Regions from separate parts of the Desulfovibrio fairfieldensis genome, predicted to be linked through region 2. Evidence: predicted binding sites of a transcription regulator. Region 2 holds the regulator's gene; each other region holds the start of a gene.
The links. Region 2 encodes sigma-54, which starts transcription at its own class of promoters, with help from an activator protein. Its sites were predicted from a motif close to CTGGCACGGNNNNTGCTT; they were not measured.
Positions count from the first base shown of each region.

Region 1: a site for sigma-54 is predicted at 2,016-2,033, ahead of AXF13_RS15475 (periplasmic heavy metal sensor). Genes of this name have one in related genera too.
Region 3: a site for sigma-54 is predicted at 1,556-1,573, ahead of AXF13_RS02605 (DVU0150 family protein). Genes of this name have one in related genera too.

Region 1 is NZ_CP014229.1:3,653,497-3,657,505, forward strand. Features, by position in the region: gene epsC (serine O-acetyltransferase EpsC) at 1-863, shown strand, start outside; gene AXF13_RS17190 (hypothetical protein) at 856-999, shown strand; gene AXF13_RS15475 (periplasmic heavy metal sensor) at 1,411-1,914, opposite strand; gene AXF13_RS15480 (ATP-binding protein) at 2,158-3,963, shown strand; gene AXF13_RS15485 (sigma-54-dependent transcriptional regulator) at 3,960-4,009, shown strand, end outside.
Region 2 is NZ_CP014229.1:1,418,543-1,422,551, reverse strand. Features, by position in the region: gene rapZ (RNase adapter RapZ) at 1-489, opposite strand, end outside; gene hpf (ribosome hibernation-promoting factor, HPF/YfiA family) at 566-1,105, opposite strand; gene rpoN (RNA polymerase factor sigma-54) at 1,143-2,573, opposite strand; gene AXF13_RS06005 (CTP synthase) at 2,816-4,009, opposite strand, start outside.
Region 3 is NZ_CP014229.1:605,098-609,106, forward strand. Features, by position in the region: gene AXF13_RS02600 (sigma 54-interacting transcriptional regulator) at 1-1,430, opposite strand, end outside; gene AXF13_RS02605 (DVU0150 family protein) at 1,655-1,957, shown strand; gene AXF13_RS02610 (sulfite exporter TauE/SafE family protein) at 1,976-3,040, shown strand; gene AXF13_RS02615 (DUF4881 domain-containing protein) at 3,054-3,647, shown strand; gene AXF13_RS02620 (hypothetical protein) at 3,716-4,009, shown strand, end outside.

The sequences.
Region 1 (4,009 bases), 1.5 Mb from region 2:
TGGAGCGTCTCTGCCACTCCTCGTCCCTGGACGCCGTCTGGCACCGTCCGGCCCAGGGCGCGGCCATGCCTTCGCTGGACGCCTTGAAGGAAATCATGGAGCGCCTGCGCGCGGCCGTCTTTCCGGGCTATTTCGGTTCGACCAGAATCCGGCGCGAGTCCATGCGCTACCACCTTGCGGCCAATCTGGACTCCATTTACCACAAGCTGAGCGAGCAGATTCTGCGCGGCTTCTGTTTTTCCTGCGAGGGGCGGCACGCGGCCACGCCCTGCGAGGCCTGCGAGAGCGAAGGCACGGCGGCGGCCCTGAAGTTCATGGACCGGTTGCCCGAAATCCGCCGTCTGCTGGCCGGGGATGCCCAGGCCGCCTATGAGGGCGATCCGGCGGCCACCAGTCCCGGCGAAACCATTTTCTGCTATCCGTCCATGCACGCCATGTTCCACCACCGCATCGCCCATGAGTTGTATACACTCAAGGTACCGGTGATCCCGCGCATCATTTCCGAGATGGCCCATTCGCGCACGGGCATTGACATCCACCCCGGCGCGACCATCGGCGAGGATTTCTTCATCGACCACGGCACCGGCGTGGTTATCGGCGAAACCTGTATTCTGGGGCGCAACTGCCGCCTGTACCAGGGCGTGACCCTGGGGGCTCTGTCCTTTCCCAAAAATCCCGACGGCACGCTGACCAAGGGCATTCCCCGGCATCCGGTGCTGGAGGACAACGTCACGGTCTATGCCGGGGCCACCATCCTGGGTCGGGTCACCATCGGCGCCGGCGCGGTCATCGGCGGCAATGTCTGGATCACCAGCGACGTGCCCGCCGGAGCCAGGATCTCCCAAGAGAAGCCGTATGCGTAAGAAAACGATTGCCCGCCGCCTGCTCGCCCTGGGACTTTGCCTGATGTTTCTGGCCCTGGCCGCCTGCGCCGGACAGAATATCGAGGTGCGTCCCAAAGGAGAGGCGGTTGTGGGCGTCGGCGTGGGCAGCCGTTAGAGCATTTCAACCTTGAAATGCTCTGAAGCCGAACACGGCGTGGATTCCGGCAAAGCGACCGAAGGCAGGCCGAAGGGTTGTCCCCGTTGGCGACAACGGAGCCATACGGGGACCGACAGCAGCGATAATCGCATTTTTTGTCGGAATGAACCCACTGAAACCTATAGCGTTTCAGTGGTGAACTGCTCTGGAACATTTCAGACTTGATCCGCGCCGGGAGCTGTTTTCAGAGCATCCTTTTTCCTTGCCCGCGTCGTTTCACGGCAACAGTTTCCGGCAGCGGGTAATTTGGAAACAGTGCGTCTTCCGGGCCTGTCCTGTTGTTGTGCGGGCGCGGCCCGGAAATGAAAAGGGCGGGGAATCCCCGCCCTTTTCTGTTCTGGCACGTCGCGGCACGCCGCGCACAGGATCTTATCTCCAGCAGCCGCCGCGGCCGCCGTGCCCGTAACCGTGGCCCGAACCGTAACCGCCGTGGTGCATGCCGGGGCCGTAGCCGTTGCCCATGCCGTAACGATGCCCCAGCCCGTAACCGTGGCCCATGCCGTAGCCACCCATGGGCAGGCCTTCCTTGTCGAGCTGGGCCCGGAGGTCGGCGCGGTCGGAGCGCATCTTGCCTTCAAGTTCGCCGATTTCCCGGGACAGGCTTTCAATCTTGCCCTTGTCGGGCGATACGCTGCTCATCTGGGCATCCAGTTCGGCGCGTTTGGTGATCAGGGACTGCCGGACGGCGTCCATTTTTTCATAGTGATTGCTGAAAATCTGCTGCGCCTTGGTCTCCTGTTCCTGCGACAGCGGGGCATCATAGCCCGGTCCGCCGTTGCTGTAGCCGCGGGCCTGGCTGAGACCGGCAAAGCCCAGAACCAGCATCGCCGCGAGGGCCAGAGACGTCATGCGCAGAGTGTTAGCCTTTTTCATTGTGTCCTCCCGAAGGGGTTGTGTGCGGAACCATTGCGGTATGCACGGATGTTAGATGTATAAGGTGTCGCCTTTGCGTTTCAGGCGAGCTGTCCTGCATATAGCAAGGCGCGTGCCATTATGAATAACTATTTTAAATAATTAATGTAATCAAAAATAACCTGAAAGAGCATTGCGCCGCGCGGGGGAAGAACGTAACCTTTTTACCCGTTGCGGGTAAAAAGGTTACACGAAAGGAATCGTATGCAGGATCACTACTCTCCACTCTCCCATCTGGAAAAGCGGCGGCACTGGCGTTTTTTCTGGCGGCTCTTCGCGGGGCTCGCCCTGGCGGGCATCTGCGCCGCGGCCTTCATGGTCACGCGGGGGGCGGAACAGGAAGAGCGGCAAATGCTGGCAAACATGCAGGGCCGGGCCGATGTGCTGATCTGGGCTCTGGAGGGCAGCGCCCGCTCCTTCGGGCATATGCGGCAAAATCCCATGCTGGGCCTGGTGGAGGAGGTGGCGAAACAGCCGGGCGTCGCGTACATCGCCCTGGTGGCCGCGGACGGGCGGGTTTTGATCCACAGCCGCCCGGATCAGGTGGGAACGATTCTGTACAGTCCGGAGGAACTGCAAAAACTGCATGTGGGCGACAACTCCCAAAGCCGTTTTGATCCGAACGATCCGGGCGTGTTTGAAACCTACAAGATTTTTACCCCTTCCCGCCCGCGCGGCGGCGCGGGCATGCCGGGCCATATGGGCATGGGCCGCATGATGCGGGGCGGCCACCACGCCCGGATGCCGTCCGGCGAACTGGAGGACAAGTATATCTTTGTGGGCCTGGATGCTTCGCATTTCGCGGCCAACCTGCACGAATACGTGTTTCATCTCAGCGCCATAGCCGGTCTTGTCACCCTGGCGGGCCTGGTGGGCATCGTGCTGCTGTTCTACATCCAGAATTACCGGTTTTCCAAAAGGATGCTGGAAGATACGCAGGCCCTGGCCGCGCAGGTCATCAACAGCCTTCCGGCCGGGCTGGTGGTGACGGACCCGCACGGGATCATTTCCCTGAGCAACCGGCACGGGCGGGACATGCTGGGCCTTTCCGGGCAGGAAAAGACGCCGCCTTCCCTGCATGACGCGCCGGTGCTGGACTGGCAGGCCCTGATGGACGAGCTGGACGCGGGCAAGGTTATTCCGGAGCGCGACGCGGACCTTTTCCGCTCCAAGGCCAATCCGCTTCCGGTCAGCCTCAGCGCCGCGAAAATCATCGGCAGCGAGGGCGCGTTTCTGGGCTATCTCTTTATCTTGCGCGATCTGGGCGAGATCCGCAGGCTTCAGAAACAGCTCCGGCAGAGCGAACGGCTCTCCGCGCTGGGCAACCTGGCCGCGGGCGTGGCCCATGAAATCCGCAATCCGCTCAGCTCCATCAAGGGCTACGCCACCTATCTGACCGAAAAGCTGAAAAACGACAAAATGGCCTATGCCACGGGAAATATTCTGATTCAGGAAACCGAGCGCCTGAACCGCGTCATGTCGGATCTGCTGAGCGTGGCGAAGCCGCTTGATCTGCGTTTGCAGTCCGTGCGCATTGAAAACGTTCTGGAACAGGCCGTGCGGGTGATTTCCTCGGACGCGGAAGAAAAGGGCGTGGCCGTGCATTTGCGCCTGCCCCGGCTCGGCGACGGGCCCCAGGGCGAGGTCCGGCTCGACCCCGACCGCCTGATTCAGGCCCTGCTCAACCTGCTGGTCAACGCCGTACAGGCCACGGAGCCGGGCGGCAGCATCGAGGTCGCGCTGGAAAGCGGCCAGGCGCAGGCCGCGGACGGCGCTTTCTGGAGCATCAGCATCAGCGACACGGGCTGCGGCATGTCGGCCCAGACCGTGGCCCAGCTTTTCACCCCGTACTTCACGACCAAGGCCTCGGGCACCGGACTGGGGCTCGTGCTCACCCAGCAGATCGTGGAGCGGCACGGGGGAGAGATCAAGGTGTTCAGCCAGCCCGGCAAGGGCTCGACGTTCACCATTCTGCTGCCCCAGGCTATGCGGGAAGGAGGTGAGGCATGAAAAAAACGTTGACGATTCTGGTGGCCGACGACGACGCCACGCACCG
Region 2 (4,009 bases):
GGCCATTTCCCGCAAAGGGCGCAGGCGGTTGCGTTCGGCGGCCAGGGCGGCTTCAAGGCCCATGCCCTCCCGCTCCAGCGGATGCGGGCGGCGGGTGGTGGCGTAGCGGCGCATGAGCTCCTGCGCGTCAGCCTCCAGAAACAGCAAAAGCGGACGGATACCCTTGGCGGCCATAACGCTCAATGCGTCGTTGATTTCATCCGGGAAATTGCTCTGACGCATATCCATGCCCAAGGCAATGCCCATGAAATGACTCATGGAAGGGCGTTCCATCATAGCGGCCATTTCCGGGGCCAGACTTGCGGGCAGACCGTCCACGGCGAAATAGCGCAGATCTTCAAAAACCTGCACGGCCGTACTTTTGCCCGCGCCGGAAAGACCGGTGACAATACAGACCTGCACAGGGCGATCATGGGCGACTTTGGGCGTGTCAGCAGATGAATCCGGATCGGACGGACTGCGGCAGGGGGGCTGCTGTGACGTGCTCATACGTATACTTCACTGGGAACCACCGGGCCGATCTTCGTGCGAAGACAGGCCCGGCGGAAAAAGTATGGCGGAACGGCTACAACACGGGATCAATCAGGGCGTAGCCTGTAGTGCGCCGTCGGTAAACCACATTGACGCGATTGCTTTCGGCATTGAGAAAGACCAGAAATTCGCTGCCGATGGAATCCAGTTGCATCAGCGCCTCATCCAGGTGCAGCGGCTTTGGCGCGAAGCGGTCCGTGCCCACCACGGTCTGACTTTCCTCGGGCTGGGCTTCCAGATTGTAGGTAAAGACGTCCACATCGGCATTGCGGGCCTTACGGCGCTGTTCCTTGACGCGGGACACCTGACGCTTGATCTGGGCTTCCACCTTGTCGGTCACAAGGTCGATAGCCGCGTACATATCGGAGGTCTGCTCGGTGGCGTTGATATGCAGGCCCTCGCCGGAAACGGTCACTTCGCAACGATGGCGGAATTTATCCACCGTCAGCACGACGCTTACTTCCAGACCCGCGGACTTGCCATAAAACCGCCCCAACTTTTCCATGCGGCGGCGGGCATACTTCTTCAAATGATCGGAGGCCTCAAAATTCTTGAAGGCGAAAGAGATATTCATGCGTTCCTCCTTGGGATTGCAAAGCACCGCTGTGAGATCAGAAGTGCTCCTTACGCCGTGACGACGAGGGAATGTCCAGCGCCGTGCGGTACTTGGCCACCGTACGCCGGGCAATATTCACTTTCAGGCGCTCCTTGAGCATTTCTCCGATGCGTTCGTCACTCAAGGGGGCCTTGGAGTCTTCATCGGCTATGAACTTCTTGATCAGCGCCTTAACGCTTTCCGAGCCGACCTGGCTGCCGTCGTCCAGCTCAAGGCCGCTGTTAAAGAAGAACTTCAGCTCAAAAATCCCGTGGGGCGTCGCCACGTATTTGTTGGTAGTGATCCGGCTTACGGTTGATTCGTGCATGCTGATATCGTCGGCAATGTCTTTTAGAATCAGCGGAGCCAGTTTGGTGACGCCGCTTTCAAAAAACGGCTGCTGGTGGCGCACAATGCTCTCCACCACCTTGTACAGCGTACGCTGGCGTTGATACAGGCTCTTGATCAGCCAGGAGGCCGAGCGCATTTTTTCCGTACAGTATTCCTTTTCCTTATCCGAGGAAGATCCCATATTCATCTGGCAGAGCGAGGAAAGCTGCAACTGCGGCAAACCGTCTTCATTGAGCAGAATGACGAATTCATCGCCCATCTTGTACACAAAGACGTCCGGGCTCACATAGGTGGGTTCGCCGCCGCCGAAACTGGCGCCGGGCAGTGGATCAAGGCTCTGGATGATGTTCAGATATTCCTTGAGTTCCTCCATATCCAGCTTGAACTTGCGCAGCAGAGGCTTGTAGCGCTTGGCCTCCAGATCTTCCAGGTGAGACTGGACCAGATCGAGAAGAATGGGATCCCGGTCATAGTTCAGACTTTTCAGCTGGATCAGCAGACACTCGCGCGCGTCGCGCGCGGCCACCCCTATGGGATCAAAAAGCTGCACTCTTTCCAGTACCGCCCGCACCTCGTCGGGCGTGGATGTGGTCATCTCCGCGATTTCTTCCAAGGTGGCCTGCAAATAGCCGGAGGAAGCCAGATTGCCGATGATGACCTCGCCGATTTCCTTTTGCGCCTCGGTCAGCATGGAAAGGCGCAGCTGCCAGAGCAGATGCCCTTCCAATGTGGGCTTGGCGGCATAACGGGCTTCCAGAGGAGAAATTTCTTCAGCCGCTTCAAAGTCACGCGGCTGTACTTGGCGCGGAGTGCTGGCGAACTCGCCGAGATAGTCCTCCCACGAGGCATCCTTGGCGAGTTCCTTGTCGTAGACCTCTTCTTCAACGGCCTCCCGGCGCTCTGTCTGGGCGGCCTGATCCGAAGAAGACTCATCACCCGAGAGCTCCTCAAGAAAAGGATTGTCCAGCATCTCCTGCTGCACGGTTTCCAGCAGTTCCACGCGCGAGAGCTGAAGCAGCTTGATGGCCTGCTGTAACTGCGGCGTCATGACCAGTTGCTGAGCCAATTTCAATTGCTGACGAAGTTCCAGTGCCATGTCTGCTCTTTTAGGCTGATAAGCTACAATGTCTGAACGGAGTTCTCATTTACAAAAATTGTGCCATATGCTGAAAAATTATGCAATAGACGGAAGCTGCGAACAAAAAGGGAAAGGCCGCAAGGCTTGCGCCGGGCGGCGCGCCCCTACGGAAACCGCAGGGAACCAAGTCTCAGTTACGGCAAAGGGGAGGCCTCAGGCCTCCCCTTTCAGACATCACAAGCCAAGCGACAAAACGGCGCTCAGGCTTTGGATTGCTTTTTGGCCGCCTTGATGAATTCGCGGAACAAAGGATGGGCTTCCATGGGGCGGGATTTGAACTCGGGATGGAACTGACAGCCCAGGAACCAAGGATGGTCGGGCAGCTCCATAATTTCCACCAGAGAGTCGTCCGGCGCCGTGCCGCTGAAGGCCATGCCCTTCTGGCCCAGAATTTCCTTAAAGGCATTGTTGAACTCATAGCGATGGCGATGCCGTTCGTCCACCATATCCTTTTTGTAGGCTTCGTGGGCCTTGGTGCCGGGCAATACCTTGCAGGGATAGGAACCCAGACGCATGGTGCCCCCCTTATCACTGCTGGCGTCGCGTTTTTCCACATTTTTGGTGCGGAAGTCGAACCATTCGGTCATCAGGTAAATAACCTTGTGGTCGGACAGGGGATTGAACTCCTCGGAATTGGCGTCGTCCAGACCGGCCACATGGCGGGCAAATTCAATGACAGCGCATTGCATGCCCAGACAGATACCGAAGAAGGGCACGTGTTTTTCGCGGGCGTAGCGGATAGCCGCGATCTTGCCCTCCACGCCGCGGTAACCGAAGCCGCCGGGCACCAGAATGCCGTCACAGCCCTTGAACACTGAAGCCGCGTTGTGTTCGGTCACATTTTCGGAGTTGACGTAGCGCAACTCCACAGCCACCCGGTTGGCCACGCCGCCGTGGATCAGGGCTTCGTGCAGGCTCTTGTAGGCTTCTTTCAGGTCAACATACTTGCCCACAATGGCAATGGTCACCTTGCCCTGGGGATTGGCGCTGTCGTGAACCAGCTTTTCCCAGGATTCCAGGTGGGCGTTGCGCGCGGGCAGGCGCAGCATGATGGCGACTTTCTGGTCAAAACCTTCCTCGTAGAACTTGAGGGGCACTTCATAAATGTTGTCCACGTCCACGGAGGAAAAGACCGCGTCCTGGTCCACATTGCAGAACAGGGCGATCTTTTTGCGCATTTCCTGGGGGATGCTCTGTTCGCAGCGGCAGAGGATGATGTCCGGCTGGATGCCGATGGAAAGCAGCTCCTTGACGCTGTGCTGGGTAGGCTTGGTTTTGTGTTCACCGGCGCAACGCAGATAGGGCACCAGGGTCAGGTGAATGTTCAGGCAGTTGTCGCGCCCCAGTTCCGAACGCAACTGGCGGATCGCCTCCAGGAAAGGAAGGCCCTCAAT
Region 3 (4,009 bases), 810 kb from region 2:
AGACCGCGGACCGGCAAATCCGCCGGATCGGGTAGGTCCTCCACCGGTTCCCTCTGCTGTTGGGCGTTCTGTTCCGCCGCCTGGGAGATCTGGTCGGCCTTGGCCCGGCGCAGCCTGGCGAGCAGAATGTTCACATTCCGTTTGATTCTTTCCAGTTCCAGCGGCATGGGGGGAAGATTGAGCGCGTCGGCGCTGTCGTGCTCGTTGCGGTTGCGCAGCTCGCCGGAAAGCCTGTTCAGGCTCTTGCCGGTGCTGTGGGCCAGCCACCAGAGGCTCAGGCCCAACAGCAGCGTGCCGCCCAGAAAACACAGGGAATAAATGCTCAACAACTGCATGCCCGTGCGCGTGGAGGTAAAGCTGCTGTCCAGCATGCCGAGGCCGCCGACCACCACACGCGGCCCTTCCGGTCCGGACATGAAGGTCACCGGCGCGTAGCTTACGCCCTCCACTCGATTCTGGCCGGTATTCCAGACCGGTCCGGTGCCCGAGAGGGAAAGCTGGCCGGACCGGCCGGCCTGCACCTCGGCTACCATGGTCCAGTAGTTGATATGCTCGGGGCCGGGCCGGAAGGCCGGGCTGAAGCCGGGGCGGCCGAAATCTCCGCGAAAACCGGCCCGTACCGCGTCGGAGCTCAAGAGGCTTTCGCCGGAATCCGCGTCCAGGCTTTCGGACTGGAAGAGCATCCAGCCGTCCCGGTCGAAAAAGAGGCTGCGCACACGGGTTTCCTCGCCGCCGTTGATGGGTGCGTCGGGCGAGGAAAACAGCGACATGGTGTCGCGCAGGGCCTTGAGATCCAGCGAAAGAATCAGAATGCCCTGAAAATTGCCCGCCGCGTCGTAAATGGGCGTGGAAAAACGCAGCACATAAAACGCCAGGCTTTGCAGCGACTTGTCGATGGGCACCATGGAATAGGTTACTTCCAGCGGCTGGCCCACGTTGACGTTGCCGGATTTCTGGCCGGGACTGATGTTGTGGAAGGGGCCCGCCGGGGCGTCCAGAGCCACGTGGGGGGGCACGGCAATGATTTCGCCGCCGTAATTGAGGAGAAGATAGCGGTTTTCCGGCGTCAGGCCCATGAAGGCCACTTCGCGATAGCGCAGGCCGTCGGCCCGGGAGCGGAATTTGAGGCGGCGCACCATCTCCTGCCGGTCCATGGAGCCGGCGGCCAGGATCAGCAACTGGTTGCGCGTTTCCACCAGGGTCTGCTCCAGCGCAAGGCTCATTGCCTGGGCCTGAAGTCGCGCGTTGCGCGTTATTGCACGATTGACGATGTTTTCGATGCTGCGCCCGGTGGCGAAAAAGATAAGCGCCAGGACCAGGGCCAGCAAGGGCAGCCCCAGCATCAGCATGCGGCCGGCGAGGCTGCGATTCGCAAAAAAAAGGGCGGTTTCCACGGAGCTTCCACCGGTGACGGAGCCAAAAACGCGCATACTCCTCCCTATTTGCGCAAAAAAGCGCAATCTCTGGACGGAGCATAGAAAAAAACAGCTCTTTTGACAAGGTCCTCAACGGATTTTGCCCGTATAGCGCGAAAAAAATCACCATAAATCACGCAATGGCACGGGCATTGCTAATATTTTCACAATTGCGCTGACAGGTAGTTTGATGCGGCGGCCGTGCCGCCTGATGGGAACCAAACAATGTGGAGGATGTCATGAAGAAAATGCGCAGGCTTTGGACCTGGATTATGGGCTGCGCGCTGATGCTGCCCGTACTTATGCCATCATTGGCTCTGGCGGCCAAGAAAAAGGCCGACGTGGTCATCGTGGCCGACACCCGCAAACTGGACGGCCTTCTGTACTGGTGGGCGGAGATGTATAATGAAAGCCACTTCTTCTTCGCTATTCTGACCATGATCATCATTCCGATTCTCGGTTGTATCCTCGGCCTTCTCGCCGACGTCGTCATGTCGCGCATCGGCATCGACCTCAAACACCGCGAACTGGCTGAAAAGTAGCCCGGAAAGGAGGCAGATATGGATTGGCTGTATATTTTGATGCCCATTTCCGGCGTGAGTATTTTCTGGCCCGGTCTGGTCATTCTTGGTTTGGGCGTCGGCGTCATCGGCGGCTTCTTCGGTCTGGGCGGCGCCTGGATGGTGACCCCCGGTCTGAATATTCTCGGCTTCCCCATGGCCTTCGCCATCGGCACCGACGTGGCGCAGATGGCCGGTAAATCTCTGATTTCCACCATGCGGCACGGCAAGTTCGGCAACGTGGACTACGCGCTGGGCCTGACCATGCTGGTCGGTACCGTCGTGGGCGTTGAAATCGGCGCCCAGATGGTCATGTGGCTTGAACGTATCGGCTCGGTGGACAAGGTCGTCCGCTGGCTGTACGTGGTGCTGCTTGTTCTGCTGGCCTGGCTGGTCTTCCATGACGTGGCCCTGCGCCGCAAGAAGGAGCGCGAAGCCAAGGCTCACAAGCAGGAACTGGACAAGAGCGCCGTGGGTCTGGACTGGGCCACCAAGCTCCAGGCCTTCAAGGTTCCTCCTGTCGTGCACTTCAAGCATGCCAACATCACCTGCTCGGCGTGGCTGCCTATCATCGTCAGCCTGTTCACCGGCTGGCTGGCCGGTATCCTGGGCATCGGCGGCGGTCTGATCCGCATGCCCGCTCTGGTGTATCTGATCGGCTGCCCGACCCATCTGGCCGTGGGCACGGACCTTTTCGAAGTGGCCATCTCCGGCCTGTACGGCACGGCGTCCTATGCGTATAAGGGCCGTGTCGAACTGCTGGCCGCCATCATCATGCTCTGCGGCGCGGCCATCGGCGCCCAGATCGGCACTGTCGCCACCAAGTACGTCAAGGGCTACGGCATCCGCATCGTGTTCGGCCTGGCCGTGCTCGGCTGCCTGATGTCCGTCGTGCTCAAGCTGCTCCAGGCCCAGTTCCCCGTGTACGGCTGGATCCTCGGACCCTTGGCTACTGTGGAAGTACTGGGCTTCGTGAGCGCCATCTCCATTTACATCACCATCCGGATGGTCCAGGGCGCCAAGGCGGAACTGGCGGCCAAGAAGCAACAAGCCGCCGGCAACTAGAAGGAGACAAGCCATGAAAATACGTAGTTTGCTGCTTACGCTGGTCCTGGCCCTCTCCTTTGCTCTCGCGGCCTGCGACTTTGACGGCGGCGTGGAACAGGGCCGTTGTGTGGCCTTCGACCCGGCCGCGAAAACCCTGACCATCGTGGTGGACGTGACTCACGATCAGTCCGCGCCCCATTACAGCGGCGATGTGCATACCTTCAAGCTGCCCGCCGAAGCCCGCGACATGGGCCCGGCCCCCACTGTGGGCGGCCGCCTGATGATCGAACTGGATAAGTCCGCTCTGCTGCTCTATGACCCGGATTCCAAGAGCATCAAGGAACTGCCCGTGCAGTTCACGGACGTGGAGAAGAACATCAGCGCCAAGCATCCCAAGGTCGCGGGCAAGACCTTCCCCGTCGTGGACAAGGAAAAGCAGACCGTCACCGTGTACTCCAAGCGCCTGCAGGCTCTGGTCACCTTTAAGGTGCCTGTGCCCGCGCTGGATCTGCCCCCCTATGTCTGGACGGCCGGCGACGAAATGCGCATTGCCTACCGCAATGCCGACAAGGGCCAGGCCATCCGCATCATGAACGTGAGCAAGACCAACATCTTCCAGAAGTAAATCCGCCGTAGAACCGGGAGCGGGGCGCGAGCCCCGCCCCACGGGGCGGCGCGGGCCGGAGAAATGCCATGAACAGTTACAAACAATCCCTGTATGTCGGGCTGATTCGCGTTATGGCCAACCTGCTCATGCTGGGGGCGGTGTTCCTGTCCATGTACCGGGCCTCCCAGTGGTCGTCGTGGCCGTCGGAAGCGGTGTTCTGCTGCTGGTTTTTCGGCATTACCGTGCCGGTCTGGACCGGGGCCTTTTATCTGACGCGCCTGATCCGGCGGCGTTTTCCGGCGGAGCATGAGAGCCTGATCGAACTTCCCCGCAAAGGCCGCCAACTGGTGCGCTGGCGTGTGCTGGAGGAGGCCGGGGGC